DNA from 4 places in the Robertmurraya sp. FSL R5-0851 genome. Region 2 is predicted to be linked to each of the others. Evidence: riboswitches for the same ligand, from Rfam matches in the RefSeq annotation. Region 2 holds a riboswitch; each other region holds the start of a gene.
What was found. Region 2 has a riboswitch for cyclic di-GMP ahead of MKX65_RS12845 (EAL domain-containing protein). Riboswitches for the same ligand answer to the same signal wherever they lie in the genome.
Positions count from the first base shown of each region.

Region 1: it holds a riboswitch for cyclic di-GMP, as region 2 does, so the genes downstream of both, MKX65_RS24425 (hypothetical protein) here and MKX65_RS12845 (EAL domain-containing protein) in region 2, are expected to answer to the same signal.
Region 3: it holds a riboswitch for cyclic di-GMP, as region 2 does, so the genes downstream of both, MKX65_RS22190 (hypothetical protein) here and MKX65_RS12845 (EAL domain-containing protein) in region 2, are expected to answer to the same signal.
Region 4: it holds a riboswitch for cyclic di-GMP, as region 2 does, so the genes downstream of both, MKX65_RS18920 (response regulator) here and MKX65_RS12845 (EAL domain-containing protein) in region 2, are expected to answer to the same signal.

Region 1 is NZ_JBBOOE010000002.1:45,007-49,226, forward strand. It holds gene MKX65_RS24420 (CARDB domain-containing protein) at 1-983, shown strand, start outside; cyclic di-GMP riboswitch class II at 1,383-1,465, shown strand; gene MKX65_RS24425 (hypothetical protein) at 1,688-2,008, shown strand; gene MKX65_RS24430 (hypothetical protein) at 2,382-2,915, shown strand; gene MKX65_RS24435 (hypothetical protein) at 2,912-3,349, shown strand; gene MKX65_RS24440 (hypothetical protein) at 3,367-3,588, shown strand; gene MKX65_RS24445 (hypothetical protein) at 3,605-4,003, shown strand; gene MKX65_RS24450 (hypothetical protein) at 4,096-4,220, shown strand, end outside.
Region 2 is NZ_JBBOOE010000001.1:2,523,282-2,527,501, reverse strand. It holds gene MKX65_RS12860 (YitT family protein) at 1-157, shown strand, start outside; gene MKX65_RS12855 (cell wall hydrolase) at 381-962, shown strand; gene MKX65_RS12850 (STAS domain-containing protein) at 991-1,818, opposite strand; cyclic di-GMP riboswitch class I at 2,020-2,107, shown strand; gene MKX65_RS12845 (EAL domain-containing protein) at 2,229-4,220, shown strand, end outside.
Region 3 is NZ_JBBOOE010000001.1:4,338,325-4,342,544, reverse strand. It holds gene MKX65_RS22200 (sigma-70 family RNA polymerase sigma factor) at 433-921, opposite strand; cyclic di-GMP riboswitch class I at 1,293-1,382, shown strand; gene MKX65_RS22195 (hypothetical protein) at 1,842-2,300, opposite strand; cyclic di-GMP riboswitch class I at 2,573-2,655, shown strand; gene MKX65_RS22190 (hypothetical protein) at 2,726-3,466, shown strand; gene MKX65_RS22185 (transposase) at 3,766-4,220, shown strand, end outside.
Region 4 is NZ_JBBOOE010000001.1:3,674,448-3,678,667, reverse strand. It holds cobalamin riboswitch at 1-143, opposite strand, end outside; partial or broken gene MKX65_RS18925 (cation:proton antiporter domain-containing protein) at 399-641, shown strand; gene MKX65_RS27140 (SMODS domain-containing nucleotidyltransferase) at 1,546-1,794, shown strand; gene MKX65_RS18920 (response regulator) at 1,913-2,269, opposite strand; cyclic di-GMP riboswitch class I at 2,339-2,422, opposite strand; gene MKX65_RS18915 (CBO0543 family protein) at 2,603-3,181, opposite strand; gene MKX65_RS18910 (TerC family protein) at 3,376-4,146, opposite strand.

The DNA.
Region 1 (4,220 bases), on a different contig from region 2:
CTCCAGTAACACACTTAGTAAAGGGAAGACAATATAAAGCCTCTATGGTAGCAGGCAATAACGGTGAATTAAATGTAGGAGCTTATAAAGTTGGTTTCTATGAACAAGGAAATCGTAAAACACAACTAGATATACCGTCGCATAATTCTGGTAGCGACCAGACCTTAACCTATACCTTTACAGCTGAGACATCTGGCAATCGAACTTTTATGTTTAAGGTGGATGACAATAATGTGATTGCTGAAACCAATGAAACGGATGCTGATAATACTAAACAGGGAACTATTCTAGTTAATACGTTGCCAACCGTTGATCTCACTTATACTCCAACTGATGTATATGAAGGCGATACCGTACAAGTCTGTTCTAGACCACAAGATGAAGATAACAACCCATTAACGGTGAAGATCTTTATTAAAAAGGATAATGGAACAGAATCCACAGTTCTTTCAAGAACAAATGTTGCAAGTGGAGTCGAGCAATGTTATTCATTTGTCACAGAGGTTGGAAGATACGATATACGAACAACAGTCAATGATGGTTACGATGAAATTGGAACCTCTACATGGTTCTATTCTAAACCTTTAATTATTAATGGATACGTTAACCATACGGAACTTTGGAAACAGCAGCACTTAAAAGAGGGAAATCAACCTAACCAGTTTTATAGTGGGGAAAAGTTCTTGCTGGATGCAGAAACCTCGCCATATCCGACAAACTACGTGAAAGCAACACTCAAAGCGAGTCGAGCAGACCAATCACTTGTTAATACTTCCGTGCCATTAAACTATCAAACAAATATTCTCTATAAAGGGGAATTGTATGATGTAACTTTCCTCGAATATCCCAAGAACTTAAAGGTTGGACCTGCAGCTTTTGAATTTGAAGTTCAATACTCAAATGGAGTTGTAAAAAAAACAACAGTATACATTGAGATAATTTCAGATTCCTTTAAAACGTTCAGGATACACAGAAGATTTTAAGATTGGAGCAGATGTATACATCTGCTTTTTTTATATTTCTTAAACATTTCATGATAAAATAATAGTGTACCTTATAAATTTAAGAATAGATTAATATACATATTGGATAATTGATAGATAACCACTTAATGATTCCTTATTGGTAACAATTTCCTCCACATTACCCATCCAAAAATATTTCCACTATCAAAATTCTGTATTATAATCATTTTAGTCTGATAAAGGATAAAAATATAAATTGGTATTTATATTTATATAGATATATACAAACATGGGTAAATTGAATTAAAAATATACCATTTTTGGTGTATTTGGTATATTATAGGTAAGGAATAATGAAATTCTGAATTACACAAAGTGATAATTAATAATGTAAACATTGAATCAGATACTAAACCAATGAATTGGGGAAGCTGAGAAATATAATCTTTATTTGGACACTTGGATTATGTGGAGCAACTAGTGTAACCGACCCTCTTAGTATGAATTAAGAGGAGAATGAATAATGAAAAACTTAGGGAATTTAGAAATTACAAACTTTCAATTTACAAGTTACTGTATGAATAAGGCAGTAACCTTAACTTGATTAGATAATATTCTATACTTTTTTAAATTTGTACCCTAATATATTGTGAAAATCTACAATAATCAATTTTCTAATTATGTACACTATAGTTAACACACGAATAAAAGGATGATATCTCATGACAAATGAATCAATTATAAATGTACTTTATTATATTAAAAGAGTGGTATTTGAAGGAGAACACGAATCAGTAACAGAACTAATCTACGTAACAAAAGAGATTCATTCGTGCAATAACGGGATCTCTAATGTAACACCTGAAATAATTGCTTCTTCTCTTAGAGAAATTCCTTTAAGTCAAATTAAAAAAGAGAAGTTATCTTTTGAAGAAAGTGAAAACAAAGTATACATTTCAGAAGAACAAGCTTTACAATTATCTAATCTAGCTAAAGTGGAAGTAAACCCAGAATTTATTGAAACTGTAGCAAATTTACTATAATGTCTTGAATCCAGGTACCAAAAAATGATAAAATTTGATTATAGTTTTTTTCTAATTTTTTTATTTTTTGGCAACCGATCATTTGGTTAGCGGGCATTCTATTTTAAACTACAAGCGTCCTTTAGGGATGAGACTCAAACACTATTAACATTAGTAGTGTTTATTAAAAGTCCATTCTTAAAGGGCGCTTTTTTGCGTGGTTTTAAATGGAGAGGGAAGTTAAAAAAACTATCTTAAAACATTAAGAAGGGGCGTTGATTTATGGGCTATGTATCTAGTTGCAAAAATTCTTGTGAAGAGGGTTTCTACAAGAAGAGTGGGAGAGTCTTTTTTTCTAAGGATTGTATTAAGAGGCAGTTAGGAGATGATGAACATGTTTAAAATTACTTGTTTTGCTCCTATCGAGCCTGTTGATTTAGAAAAGAGACTAAAAGGGATCTATTTTAAAACGGTAAAGAAAGGCTTTGAATGGTCCATGGATGGAGCAAAGTTTCGAATTGAACCTTTTGAAAACCAACCACGAACCACAATGAAGGCGTATCGAGTAAGTTTTGATGGAGAGTTACATGGTGGACTTTACCTTTTTGATCTAACCATTGGTTGTCTTGAACCGCTTGTAACTTGTGTGGAATGTATTCTGGAGTACCCATCTATGAAGGATGTTGATTGGTTCAAGGAATTAAGGAAAAGGCCGTCATATCAAATGATTGACCCTAGAGGACTTTATATGAAGAAAGGGATAAGTGCTGTTGTATCTAACAACTCTTTAACTCTTAAACTTCATAGTAGAAAAAACAAAAACTTAAAATTGGCGGATTCATTAAATGAGATTGATATTCTTCGAGAGGACTTAGTTCCAAGCGAAGGTTTCGATCTTTTTTCGTGTTTACAGGAGGAAATTGCATGATGATGATCGAGTTTTATACGGGGATTGAGACACAATTTGTAGTTACTGAAAACCGCATTTATCGAAATGGAGAGGTTATTGCTGAAGGGGACATTCATGTTTATCACCTTATGTTAAATGATCATGCGTTTTTCAACATCGATCAAGGTGAAAACAACCCACCCTTATTCCTTAAGTTGGATAAGGTGACAGCAGTTTTACCTAGTCAGGAAGTGTACAGAGGAGAGAGACGGAATCGAACTGCTTTTAAAATGTCGTATTTGGTTCGCAAGCATGAAGAATGGATTCGTAACGAAGAAATTATTTCTGCAGTAGATGCTACTCATGCACGACAAATTTTAAAAGCTCAACATGGTAGTGATTTACGTGGTATCCGAACTACTCATGTTGCTTCTCTTATTGATTCGCTCTCTTCAGTTCAAAATCAAATATAAGGTTAAGGTGATTACACATGGCAGAGTCTAAAAAAAATCGATTTCTAGATTATTTTAATTGTAACAAAGGCCGAGTGCTTCGATTGCTAAAGCAAGAAGGAGAATATCAATCTTTCTCTCCTGAGCATGGCTATTTATATCTATTAGAAGTTGGGAAGGTAGCTGGCAATGCACTCATGTTACAAGTGGGCGTGAAGTCAGGTGAATTAATAATCTTAGATGTTGTGACAGCAGCATAATTTAGGAGGAATTCAGATGAAAAAAATAATGTTTAAAGCAACATTAATGAACCCATCAACAATTTCTGATTGTTTTATTGGAGAGGATTGTATCATTGACTTTCTTTATCAACATCGTGATTGTAGCAGCATTTTATTAAAAGGTGAAATGAATGAATTTTATCTTAAAGCTGAGTATGGAAAAGTCATTGATTGTATCGACAAAGAAGTAGAAGAACGAATTTCTACTTCTTTGAAAAACATTGAGGCAGCTGATAAAGAGCAAAAATGGTCCCCTTTGGAAGTTTTTAAAATAGACTTTGAAGTATTTTCCCTGGAATCTGTTTATATCTATTCACCGAATAGAAAACAAGTTGAACAGGATTTTGCTCTTTGGTCTATCTTTGATCCGATGGAGATTTATCAAGTGGCATAATATAAACATTTTACTTACTTCATAAGTAAACTCCCTTTCTAGTGGGGCTCTTACAATAAGACTCCCGCCATGCTAGATAGGGGGTCTATGAGGTGATAAAGATGGTTAAGAAAAAAGGACAAAAGGCGAATAAACCTTCTATTGCAGCTTCTCTCATGGAGACATTCATCGAGGATGGGTATTACCCAGAACTGAAACAATCAGAAGGAAAACTAAA
Region 2 (4,220 bases):
CTTTAGCAACGAGCAAAAGGAAGTCATAACAATCGTCCTAAAACGAAGCGAGTTTCATTCGTTGAAAAAATATATTAATGAAATCGACAAACGAGCTTTTATTAGTGTACATAATATGAGTGAGGTCGTCGGAAATGGATTTAAGAGTATGGTTTAGGTGGAAAAATCTCGTGTTACATTTCTGAAATATATGTAATATACAAAAAAGCAATCATTATTTTCTTAAGTAAACCTGGTAATTACACCCATCATATTAGTGGATAAAGCCCGGTCTATCAATATATTGTGTCAATAAAATTTATTTGTCCAATAATTGGAACATGCACGGGTATATTACATCTGGTAACCTTCTTGGTATCGACAACAAGGAGGTATTTTTTATGAAAAACATTCTAAAAAAACTACTTGTTCTCTCTACTCTATCGTTCACATTGGTTGGGTTCGAAACTACTTCGAGCGCAGCTGAACAAACTCTTTCAGTGAAAAGTGGAGAAACATCTTGGAAAGTAGTAAGCAAAACGGATAACTCTGCTCTAGAATTAATAAAAGAGAATCATGATAAATTTCCAACATTATATGAAAAGGAAATTGATGTTACAGATCAGGAAAAGGAATTGATGGCCCGACTCGTAAGCGCGGAAGCAAAAGGAGAGCCGTACGAAGGGAAAGTGGCTGTGGCAGAAGTTATTATTAACCGAGTAGAGCATGAAGAATTCCCTGACACAGTAAAAGAAGTTGTATATGAGCAGGTATCTGGTACGTATGCATTTTCTCCTGTTCAAAATGGAGAGATTAACAAGCCAGCGGATGTGGAATCAGTGGAAGCGGTAGAAGAGGCTCTAGTTGACAAAGAGAATGATTCAGAGGCTATATATTTTTATAATCCGGAAATCGCAACGGACACATGGATTTTATCAAGACAAGTGATAGAAACAATTGGAAACCATCGATTTGCGATTTAAAAACCAGGGAAAAAAAACCATGGTTTTTCTATTGAATAATGTATTGCTTTAATGCTTGTTGTAAAGTTCCTAATGTTTTTGTCTTCATAAAGAAGGAGGAAATATCTAAATGAATCATCTTTTTAACCACTTCGGCACGTAAACCAGTAATAATCGAATGGCAACCCATCATGGAAGTACCATCGATGATTTTCATGAGATGATCGATCACGTCGGGTTCCATATTGCCAATTCCTGATAAATCAATAATTAACGTTTGAATTCGTAGTCTTCCAATTTCTGTGAGAACCTTTTCTTCAAGTATGGCCGTTCGGAAGGAGTCTACGGTCCCAATTAAAGGCAAAATACATACAGAAGAAGTGATTGGAATAATAGGTACTGATAGATTTTCAACTAGTTGTCTTTGTGCAACAATTAGGGCATCTTTGTAATTTGAATAACTGATAAAGAAAGTATTCAAAAACTGGTCGACACGGTTATTAATTTGTAGCTCGAGATGAAAGAAGTCATCCAAATCATATTTGTTGGAAAGATTGTTAAACGATTGAATAAATCTCCAAAGTGTACGCCTTATCGCTTGAACCCACTCCAGTTTGAAGGATAATTCAATTGAATGGGTTGCCCAGACAATTCCCTCCTGCTTGGCAAAAGCTTTCAGTGCATCTTCATTACCATCAATAATGTCAATGACCAGCTTTTGAGCATTCGAGACTAAGTTGATATTACCGATCCTTAGTATTTCATCGATCCGATCTTTTACATTTACAGCCTCTAGAAGAAGTGAGTTCTTAAATTTATCTTTATTTTCTTCAATAAAGTATTTTAAGTCAAAAGAAGCTTGATATGTAAGTTCCATAAGATGTTCCCCCTTTTACATTTCCCCAAGAACTGATACCCGTAAAATGTATTTGATAAACATGTTTTTACAATAAATATTAATTATATATTTAATGAGGAAAAAGAACGATTTTTTAATTAAAAAAACAGTGACTTTTATCATAGTTATCGACTATTTTCGACAAATCTTCTATAATATGTTTGCTAAAATATAAAATAAAATTGAAAAAGGCAAACTCATTGAAAGGTGGGGACGCAAAGCTACAGGTCTAAGGTTCAAAAGGAACTAGGATGGCTGAGTTGCCAAGGGAATAATCGGAAGACCTATATCCCTTTTGGTATAGGTCTTTTCTGTATTTCTTTAAATTTATTGGCCATACACCTTTAACATTACAATAGAAATATAACAGAAGAGAAGAAGGTCATGTCATGAGCAACCAAAAATTCGATTTATTGGAGAAAGTGTTTCATACAAGTAATGATTACTTAATTGTAAAAGATGTTAATGGAAGATGGATCGAAGCAAATAAAAAGACCCTGCAATTATTTGATATTGAGGAAGGGGCATATAAGGGAAAAACGGATGAACAACTTGCACAGAAATACAAAAAGTTTGAGAACTATGGTCCTATTTGTGTTCATTCAGACAATCAAGCGTGGGTAAGTAAAACAGAATTTCAATTAAAAGAATCGTTTCGTATGGATGGGAATGACTATACATTTCATGTTAGAAAGATTCCACTTTATGATGAGAACGGTTATGCAGATAGTTTAGTCGTAGTAGGTAGAAATATTACGGAGCAAGAAAAATACCAAGCCATTAGTGATAAACAGTATAAAGCCTTACAAATGATTGCGTCAGGTGAACCATTAATTGATGTTTTTCGAAATATTGTGAATGCTGTGGAGGTACTATCTAGTAACAGTATTTGCTCGATAATGTTTTATGAAGAGAGTGAGAATTGGTTACGTAACGGATATTCACATAGCTTTCCAGATGGATTTTTAAAGAAAATCGACCGGTTTCCAGTTGGTTTGAACTATGCATCTTGTGGACATGCTGCTTTCACGAAAGAGATAGCAATTGTCTCGGATATTGAAACTGACCCATCTTGGTCTAATTGGAAAACGATCCCTTTGAGCTATCAATTGCATTCTTGTTGGTCGATTCCCATTCTGTCGTCAAAAGGAGAATTATTCGGTACATTTGCGATCTATCATCCTGAAGTAAGAAAACCAAAGTCGTATGAAATCGAATTACTTAAAGTATTTAGTTATTTAACTGGATTAGCGATTGAAAGGGATAATCAGGTAAAAGAAATCCAATACTTGGCATCTCATGACACATTAACAAATCTCCCGAATATCCGATTTTTAAAGGATGTTATTGATCGTTTAATTAGTAGACAAGATGAGTTTGCGATTTTGTTTATTGATTTAGACCGATTTAAGCCTATTAATGATACCTTCGGACACGCGGTAGGAGATCAGGTGTTAAGTGAAGTAGCAAGGCGGATAAACTCAAATATCCCGAAGAAAGGGATCGTCACCCGTATGGGTGGTGATGAATTTGTCATCCTTTTAAGAAAAATGAAAATTGAGAAACAACCAAAAGCAGTGGCAGAAAAAATATTACAAGAAATAAAAGAACCGATAATAATAAATGACAGAGAGTTTTACGTATCAGCTAGTATTGGGATCAGTATGTACCCATTTCATGGTCATACAGGGGACATATTAATTAGAAATGCAGATGTTGCGATGTATAGTGTAAAAGGCGAGGATGGACAATCCATCCAAATGTTCAATGATTCCCTCACGAAGCACGGTACAGAATTATTTATGTTACAAGGAGAACTTCGTGAAGCAATCAAGCAAGAGCAATTTTTTATACAATATCAACCGAAAATTCAATTGGCAACAGGTAAATTTACTGGTCTAGAAGCACTCATCAGATGGAAGCATCCACTGAAGGGGAACATCAGTCCTGACACATTTATCCCATTAGCAGAGGAAAGTGGATTTATTGATGCGTTAGGAGAATGGGTTCTCCGGGAAGTATGTTTACAGGTAAAGAAGTGGAGGGAGACAAACCTAGCACATTTACCTGTTGCAGTAAATGTGTCTGTGAGACAATTTGTTTTAAATGATATCCCCAGTTTAGTGGAAGATATTCTAGCAGAATATGATCTACCATCCGAATCAATTGAGATTGAAATTACAGAAAGTGTGCTAAGTAAGCATGAATATTTAATTCAAAATGCAGTTAGCAAGCTTCAAGAAATTGGAGTGAAAGTGTCAATTGATGATTTTGGGACAGGATATGCTTCAATGACGTATTTAAAACAATTTCGTGCAAATAAAATCAAAATTGATCGTTCTTTTATCAGCTCTCTTCCACATGATGTAAATGAAGCAGCC
Region 3 (4,220 bases), 1.8 Mb from region 2:
CAGCTCCCTCAGCTTTCAAATAATTTACGGTTAACGTACCCCCCTACCTGTTCTTAACCATACCTCCTTTACATTTAGAATCTTCCCCTTGTATGTGATTATATGAAAAAAGAACTAGAATTAAATACCTGTTGTCAGGATCTCTTACAAGACAAATTTGTGAACCATGGGGACAGGTCCATTGTCCCGCTAGTGAGTAGAGTTTGGGAGCTTTGACTAGGTTAGTGTGTGAGTAGTAATCGAGGCTTTTGTGATAATAATCACCTCCCTACCCACAAGTGGGTAGGGAGGTATTGAAAGTAAATATTTATCATATAAAGGGAGGGGTGAACAATATTTAAGTCATTCAATTAGCTATTCTCTACCCTTTAAAGGATTAAAGTTCTTACTTTTTTCATTAATGATTATGGTTATAACTTTGTAGGTAAAGCATTAAGAAAGAGTTGGGACAAGGAACCTGTCCCTCAGTCTCTTTCTCGCTCCTGATCGCCAGAGCTTAACGGCTGATAGTGAAACGTCCTCGATTGTGGCAATCTCTTTAACTGTAAAGCCATAGATCACGGTGTACATAAGCCATTTTTTCTCTTTTTCTGTTAATCCGTCACAATCAAGTTCTTCCCATTCAAATGGAAGTTTACAGGATAAGTCAGGGATTAAGTCCCAATTTTCATCATCTACGCTTACATTATGTTCATCATACTTGTTTCTCTTGGTCATCTCCGTTTGGAGGTGGCCTTTAATATAGGAATATGCAAAAGAGGAAAAAGCGCCACGTTCTTGATCATACCGTTCAGCTGCTTGCCAAAGTGCAATTAATCCTGTTTGGAAGAACTCTTCTCTGTTTTTATAGATTCCTAGTGTCAAAATAATTTTGTGAATCATAGGCTCATATTGTTTTACGATTTCATTAAACTGTTCCACAAGCCTTCCCTTTCAGGAAGCGCGCTACCATTTGTATTCCCGGGTACACTCACAATAATGGAAGGTAAGACCTTTGTTCCAATCACGGAAAATGGGGTTGGTTAGTAAAAAGAGTGTTGAAATATCAGATTTCGAAGAGGAAATAAAGATAAACGGAATAAATGTGCTCTAAATTTATAAAACTAGGGAAAAAGGGGAACATGGGGACAGGTAATGTGACCCTAGAGGTGTAGCGAGGCGTAGGATACTATAACATGGCTTAACCCCGTGTAATAATATTTCATAAAAATATAGGTACAAGGGACCTTTCCCTATGAAAAAGCCTTGCCTAGTGGTTAAATTATCCTATAATAGTCTTGTAACCATAAATCGTACGATAATGGCAAAACCATTGAAAGATGGTGACGCAAAACTATAGGGGCTAAGATCATTTTAAGTGATTATGCTTGCCAGTTTCCGAATACGGACTCTTACGATTTATAGAAAATCTAAAGGAGAGTTTTATGGGACTAAATAGTCGGATAGTAAAAATAAAAATGAAATGGCACACCGCAAGACTATATTATTATATGTGTTTAGTAGACTGCTGTTTGGATGCAGGCATACAGGGGGAAATAGAGGGAAAGATTATGTATCATAGAGAGAAATTAAACGATTCGATTAGGATCTAGCGAGAAAACCAGAGGACAGGAACTGTGTCCCATTACTTTGGATTAGACCAATTGACCAAGAACGAATCAATTGCTTTTCATAGAAATGCCATTTTAGCTAAAGGAAGCGAAGTTTCCAAAGGGGTATTAGTTTCATAGTAGAGCTGGACAAAAAAATTCAATCAAACATTTGATTGAATTTTTACTTTTTATTCAACGGTTCATTCATCGAAAGTGAACCAGTTTCATAAGGCTATGGGTTTTCGTACATCACCATAGCCAAAGGCTTAATAAGTTACTCTCTCCTAAACCACGGTAAATAATAATATTCCATATAGAACTTGCGATTAATAGAAGGCCAGTTACATCAAGAAGATTCTTTGACTTAGTTAAAATATTGGGAAGTTTGTCATGGTAATATTTTTGTTTAAGTCTATTAAGGTTTTTATCTTCATCAAAATTTTCATCACCATTTGCCATTGCTCTATTATAGTCCCTACTCATTTGAAACATGATCTTTGGAAAAGCCTTTAAAAAAGTAATTAACATTATTACATACATCATAGAAATAATCGCTGATAATATTAATTGAATTATTATAATAATGATAGATTCCTGAGAGTGAATGTAGTTTACGAGCCCCAATTCTAAAGAAATAAAGGGTAGTGTCAATAATGTAACGCCTCCCTTAATGACATAGGAAAAAATAGTAAATAAAAGTTCTAGCATGTTAATTCTCCTTCTTTTAATTCATGTACAATAAATCACCCTTCTTATATTACCAACAATTAACTATTTTCTCCATATTAATCTAGGTAAAATATACCTAATAAATTAAAAGTTTATTTTCCATATCTATTACAAAGTGGCTGGAAAAACCCTTTATGTGGCCATTTTCAGAATACGGACTCTACGAATTATATTTATTCCCCTGAAGATTAGTCTTTCTAGTATTGAATCTTAGTTAATGCATGGTAAAATAATCCTATAACTTTAAGACTATACGATAATGGCAAACCTATTGAAAGGTAGGGACGCAAAACTACGGGCCTAAAGCACAAGCTATGGTAGCCGAGTCACCGAAGTAGATGGAGATAGCATTCTGGGGATCCACCTATTTAGGTGGATCTTTTAATTTTTTAGGAGGGTGAATGATGGGATTTTTAAGAGATTTAGGTAAGTTTTCAGGAAAAGCAGCTGGTTTCGTTGTTGGAGGAGCCGTTAATGTAGTTGGTGATGTGACGGGAAGTAAGTTTATTAAGGAAGTTGGAGATGGAGTAAAGAAGGCGTCTGAATTTGCAGGAGACACTTTAGGGCAAGTCGCTGATGGAGCGTGGAATACTACTACTGGAATGATTCAAAAGGATGATCGAAAAGTAGAACAAGGTTTAAATGATATAGGTAACTCTGTGTCACGTACAGCAAAGGGAGTATATGAGACAGCAAAGGGAACGTACCACAATGGCAAAGATGTCTATGAAGGCTTCAAATATAATGACGATGAAAAAATTAAAAGTGGTGTGAAGAATATAGCAAAAACTGTTGCTGTTGGAGCACTAGCTGTAGGAGTCGTAGATTTGGTGGATGGTGTAGATGTTGGTGATCCAACTGGTAACCAGCAAAACCTCGCTGATGATAGTGTGGATACAAATAGTGTAGCCAGTCATACCGGGGGAATGCAAGCGGCTTCTGGTGTAGAAACATCGGAAGACCTAGGAGTTCATCACGTGAATCCTCATGAGGTAAGTGGATATACACGTACGGATGGTACATACGTGGAAGGATACTACAGGGATGGAGATGGCAATCCAAATACACAATTAACGGAGCAACAAGGTGGCGGATACCTAAGAACAAACGCTGATGGAAATGTTCAGAACAATTTAAATTCATGATATTGGGAAATGGGGACAGGTAAACTGTCCCTTTATTTGCTACGTAGGAATAGGCAAAGTTGAAACATAGCTGTTAAATTGGGACAAAGAACCTGTCCCCTTGAAATATAGAAATAATAGATTACCTGCAGGATTATAGAATCACGAGTGGAATATTTAAGTGTAAGTATTTCGCCCCCTAAGTAACTCCCTTATACGTATCTCCTACCATAAAATTCATTTAGTATCATTAATCAAAATTCCTACACCCAAAACAAAAACTCATTAAAAACAAAACTGTATGCCGAGGTGAGTATTATTTGCCAAGGAAAGCTAGGAAGAAAAGCAGAAATGGGGTATATCATATTATCCTTAGAGGAATTAACAAACAAATTATTTTTGAGGAGGATGATGATAAGAGAAGATTTCTGGAGACGCTAGGCAGATTTAAGAAGCAATGTAATATTAAGCTGTATGGTTATTGTTTAATGGATAATCATGTGCATCTGTTAGTGAAGGAAGTAGAAGTGACCATTTCAGAGTTTATAAAAAGAATTTGTTCAAGCTATGTATATTGGTACAACATGAAATATGATCGGTGTGGTCATTTGTTTCAAGATCGTTTCAAGAGTGAAGTGGTTGAAACTAGGGCTTACTTTTTTACAGTTCTCAGATATATTCACCAAAATCCTTTAAAAGCAGGTCTTGCAGGCAATGTGTTTGATAGTAAATGGACAAGTATAGGTGAGTATTTGTATCAATCGACCATCGTAGA
Region 4 (4,220 bases), 1.2 Mb from region 2:
TCCTGACTCCGATTCATCACATGCTGCGCCTTCCCAGTTTCCCAGTGGCATTGCAGCAGCTCCTCGACTACAGTGGCGGGCTCCGCGTTGTTTTAAACTTCCCTATTCTCCTATACTTAGGCACCTAATGAAGACATTCTATAAAACTACGTATTAGTAAACCATAGAATAGTTAAAATGACAATCTTTTCATGAATCGTATTTTTATCGCAAAAAAATATAGTTATTTTTTCTAGAACTTGTGGAGAAGATTGGAGGTACACAAAGTGGTTACATGGTAGCACTTTGCCTTTAATAAGATTGTAGCGGAAATTGAATGACAGATAATAAATTTGTTAATGTTCGTAGTGAATTATGAAATTGATTATTCAATTAAAAAACTTTATTTTATTAAAAACGCGGTCCTCACGAAATTGTTAGGTGGTGCATTAGGAGCGAAGTTCACAGGCTTTTCTTCACCCACATCGTTTATTATAGGGGCTGGGATGGTATCAAGAGGAGAAGTTGCTATAATTATTGCAGCAACTGGACTACAAGAAGCTCTGTTACAACCATAATACTTCACTTCAATTATTATTGTAATAATATTTACGACTTTAGTTGCACCTCCAATGTTAAAGTATTTAATACAAGGGGAATAAAAAAGGAATATATTTGTTCAGGTCACTTAATAGTTGTCACTGGCAACTGATTTAAAAAGGAGGGCATTCCTGTAATAAAGCTAAGTTTGTGAACATGAACATATGCACTTATACTATAGGGGGCTTATCTACAGTATGATTTTTCACAGTATTTAACGTATGTAAAGATACCAAAAATGCCAGTTTTCTATCTTTGTAGACGCATTATCAACAGTAAGTATTTATAGTATTCAACGTACACAAAGATAGGACTTTACGTGGAGAGGTGGGTATGATAGGCTTGGATGCCAGATGAAACAACGGCTTCAGCCTTTCATGACCAATCATGCCCACAGAGGCTCCACGTCAAGTCCTTAACCACTTATCTTTGCATACATGTACATAAAGATAAAAGATGCATTCTATCAACCTTTTTTCGTTGATACTGTAGATAAGCCCCCTTTAGTTGAAGAAGGTAATAAAATTGGACCACACATATTAGATATGTGTGGTCCTTTTAGTGTCAACTATTTCACTTTCCTAACCTAAATATAATCATGTTCTATAAATATATGCACGATCGAGATGTTACTGGACTAGTAGCTGAGTAAACAAATCGGATATTTTTACAGCGTTACACAAAAGTGAATCAAAATCGGCAAAAATAGGTGCTTAAAGAGGAATTTAGGGATATGTCAAAATAGGAGTGGATGTTAACTGAAGGAATTTATTAGAGGTTTTATAACGAAATCACTTAAGGATGCCTTTGTATTAGTGTTTTGGGATAAAGTCAAAGTGTAGAAATTGAAGAGTTTTATGTCAGGATAAGGAGAGAAGGGTGATTCTCTTCTTTTTTTGAATAGAGGTTCTCGTGTATTTTTATATTCTTGGAAAAAATTATATAATAAAGTTAGCGAATATTGTCATGAGGAGGCAAATTATGTCGGTTAATCCTGTTAATAATCATTTAAAATCTTTAGCTAGTAAACTGGTTTTATCAGAGAAAGAAAAGGCAAGTATTTCAACATCAATAATCACCTTATCAAGAAGGTTAAATCTATATTTTGAAGGTGGGGAACTACATACTCATTTTCAAATCGGATCTTATATAAGAGGTGCTTTCGACATAATTCGACCTCCTTTTAGGAAGTATTTCCAAAAAGAGAAAAAATAAAAACAAGCGAGTTTTTAATGAACTTTGAAAAGATCTCTATTTTGATTTGCACTAAAGACATATATACTGTGCAACTAGTTTAATCCAACAAAAAAGCATCCCTCTTAAGGAATTGAACTTAAACTAATTTCTTAAGAGTTGGTACTAACTCATTAAAATAGGGTTTAACTACAAAATCTTTTGCTCCTTGGCCCAGTGCCTCGATGATTATTCTTTGTTGTCCCATAGCAGAACAAATGACTACCTTAGCATTTGAGTCCATATTTTTAATATTCTCTAATGCGTTCATGCCATTTTTACAGGGCATATTTAGGTCCATTATCACTAGATCAGGGTAAACATCTCTATAGAGAGACACAGCTTCGCAACCATCTGAAGCTTCAGCAATTATTTTAAAATCACTATCTTTAAGATGTTTTTTGAGGAGGTCTCTCATAAATCGAGAATCGTCTGCAATAAGTACAGTTTTGTTCATAATTTTTACTCCTTTCATTTGTTAGGCAAATTAGAAAGGGAAAATATGAAATAACGAGACTCAATAAATCTCAGCAACCCGGCTACCGTGGCAAAATGCTGTAGGCCCGTGGCTTTGCGTCTTTTACTTTCGTAAAATTTGCCTATTTAGGTCTTTAATTATATCAGAATTTGTCGAAAAATAGTAGAAATATGCATTTTGACCTAAAGTTTTGGTGTTGAATTGTTTTTTACCCCAAAAAACCTGCATAAATGTAAAGTACGAGAAAATTACGTATTCAGTATATGAAGTGAAAAATAAAGAAAAAGCACCCATATTTTATGAATACCTTTCTTATTCTCTATTCTGAGTTGAGAATTTAGGTTTATGTAATTTATGAAATAACCAGGTTATCACTTTTGCTATCAAAAGTACAAATACGTATCCAATAAATAAGTGAAAATAATTAATTTCACCGTACATTCTAAAAAGACCAGTAATTACTAAAATTGGCTTTAAAATAAATGCAAATATAGCAGCTGTTATTATAGCGTATAGGTAATAATTTTTATGATTGTTTAATGTCCATTGGTATATGAGCATGAAAGCCACAGGGACGATGGAGGTGTCCATTGAGACGCTCGGCAGTGCAGGGATAACCTGATAAGGGTAATGCCAATATCCTCTATTTATACCGTATATATCGATAAATGTAAAAAAAACATGAACGTTATATCCATAAAAACCTATTAGAAATACTTTACTTCGGTCAATTTTAATGTAAAGAATAACCAATGGGACTAAAAGAACAGCAATCAAAACCCAAAACTGCCACGTAGAAGGGTTGGAATAGTCTATCCAATAATTAATTAAAGAATCGGTATTCTCTTTTCTACCGTATAGAATCTTGTCAAATTCACGTAAACGCTCCAATTATGTTCCTCCCTATTGTTTGACAATTATACCGTTAGAATAACCTAATATATTTAGTTTATTAGTAATTAAATAAATAAGAGAATGATTGGCATTTCAAGAACAATGTGTAATAAGATCTCCTTCTCGTGTTAATAAAAAAATCACTCTTAAAGAGTGATTTTAAAGCAAGATGTTTTAAAAACGGAAAAATTCTAAGAAGTCTCTTCTTCAACTTTTTTTTCCTTCGATAGAAACCATCCTAGTATAGCGATGAGTAACAACACTGCCCAAAATGTTAGTTTCCATTCAGTAGATTTTGCGAATCCTTTAGGTAAATATGCTAAGTCAGGATGAGACAAAGTATATACCGCTAATTTAACACCAACCCAACCTACAATAAGAAATGCTGCGGTTTCGAGACCCGGCTTTTTGTTCAAGATTCCAACAAAGAAATTAGCTGCAAAACGCATGATAACAAGTCCAATTATTCCGCCTGCTAGTATAACCAAAAATTGTCCTCCATCTAAACCACCAATTTGGGGCAATCCAGTCTCGGGCAATGCAACAGCAAATGCAACTGCAGCGAGTATAGCATCCACGGCGAATGCTAAATCGGCTAATTCTACCTTCAATACTGTCATCCAAAAGCCGGATCCTTGTTTTTCAACACCTGTCTTCTTATTTTCTCCTTTTCTTAATACAAATTTCTTAATAATGTGGGTAATAGAGATAAACAATAAGTACAAGGCACCGATTGCCTGTACCTGCCACACATCAACTAAAAAAGAAATAATAAAAAGGGAACCGAATCTGAAAATAAATGCACCTGCAAGTCCATAGAAGAGTGCTTTTTTTCTCCTTTCCTCCGGCAAATGTTTAACCATTATTGCAATAACCAATGCGTTATCTGCAGCCAAAATACCCTCTAAACCAATTAATACGATTAATACCCATAGATATTCTAGTATAAGGGCTGTATCCATTAAAAATAGCCTCCTTCAAACAGTCCTATTGCTACTTTACCCAGAGCAGATTTTTATATTCCGATTACCCATTC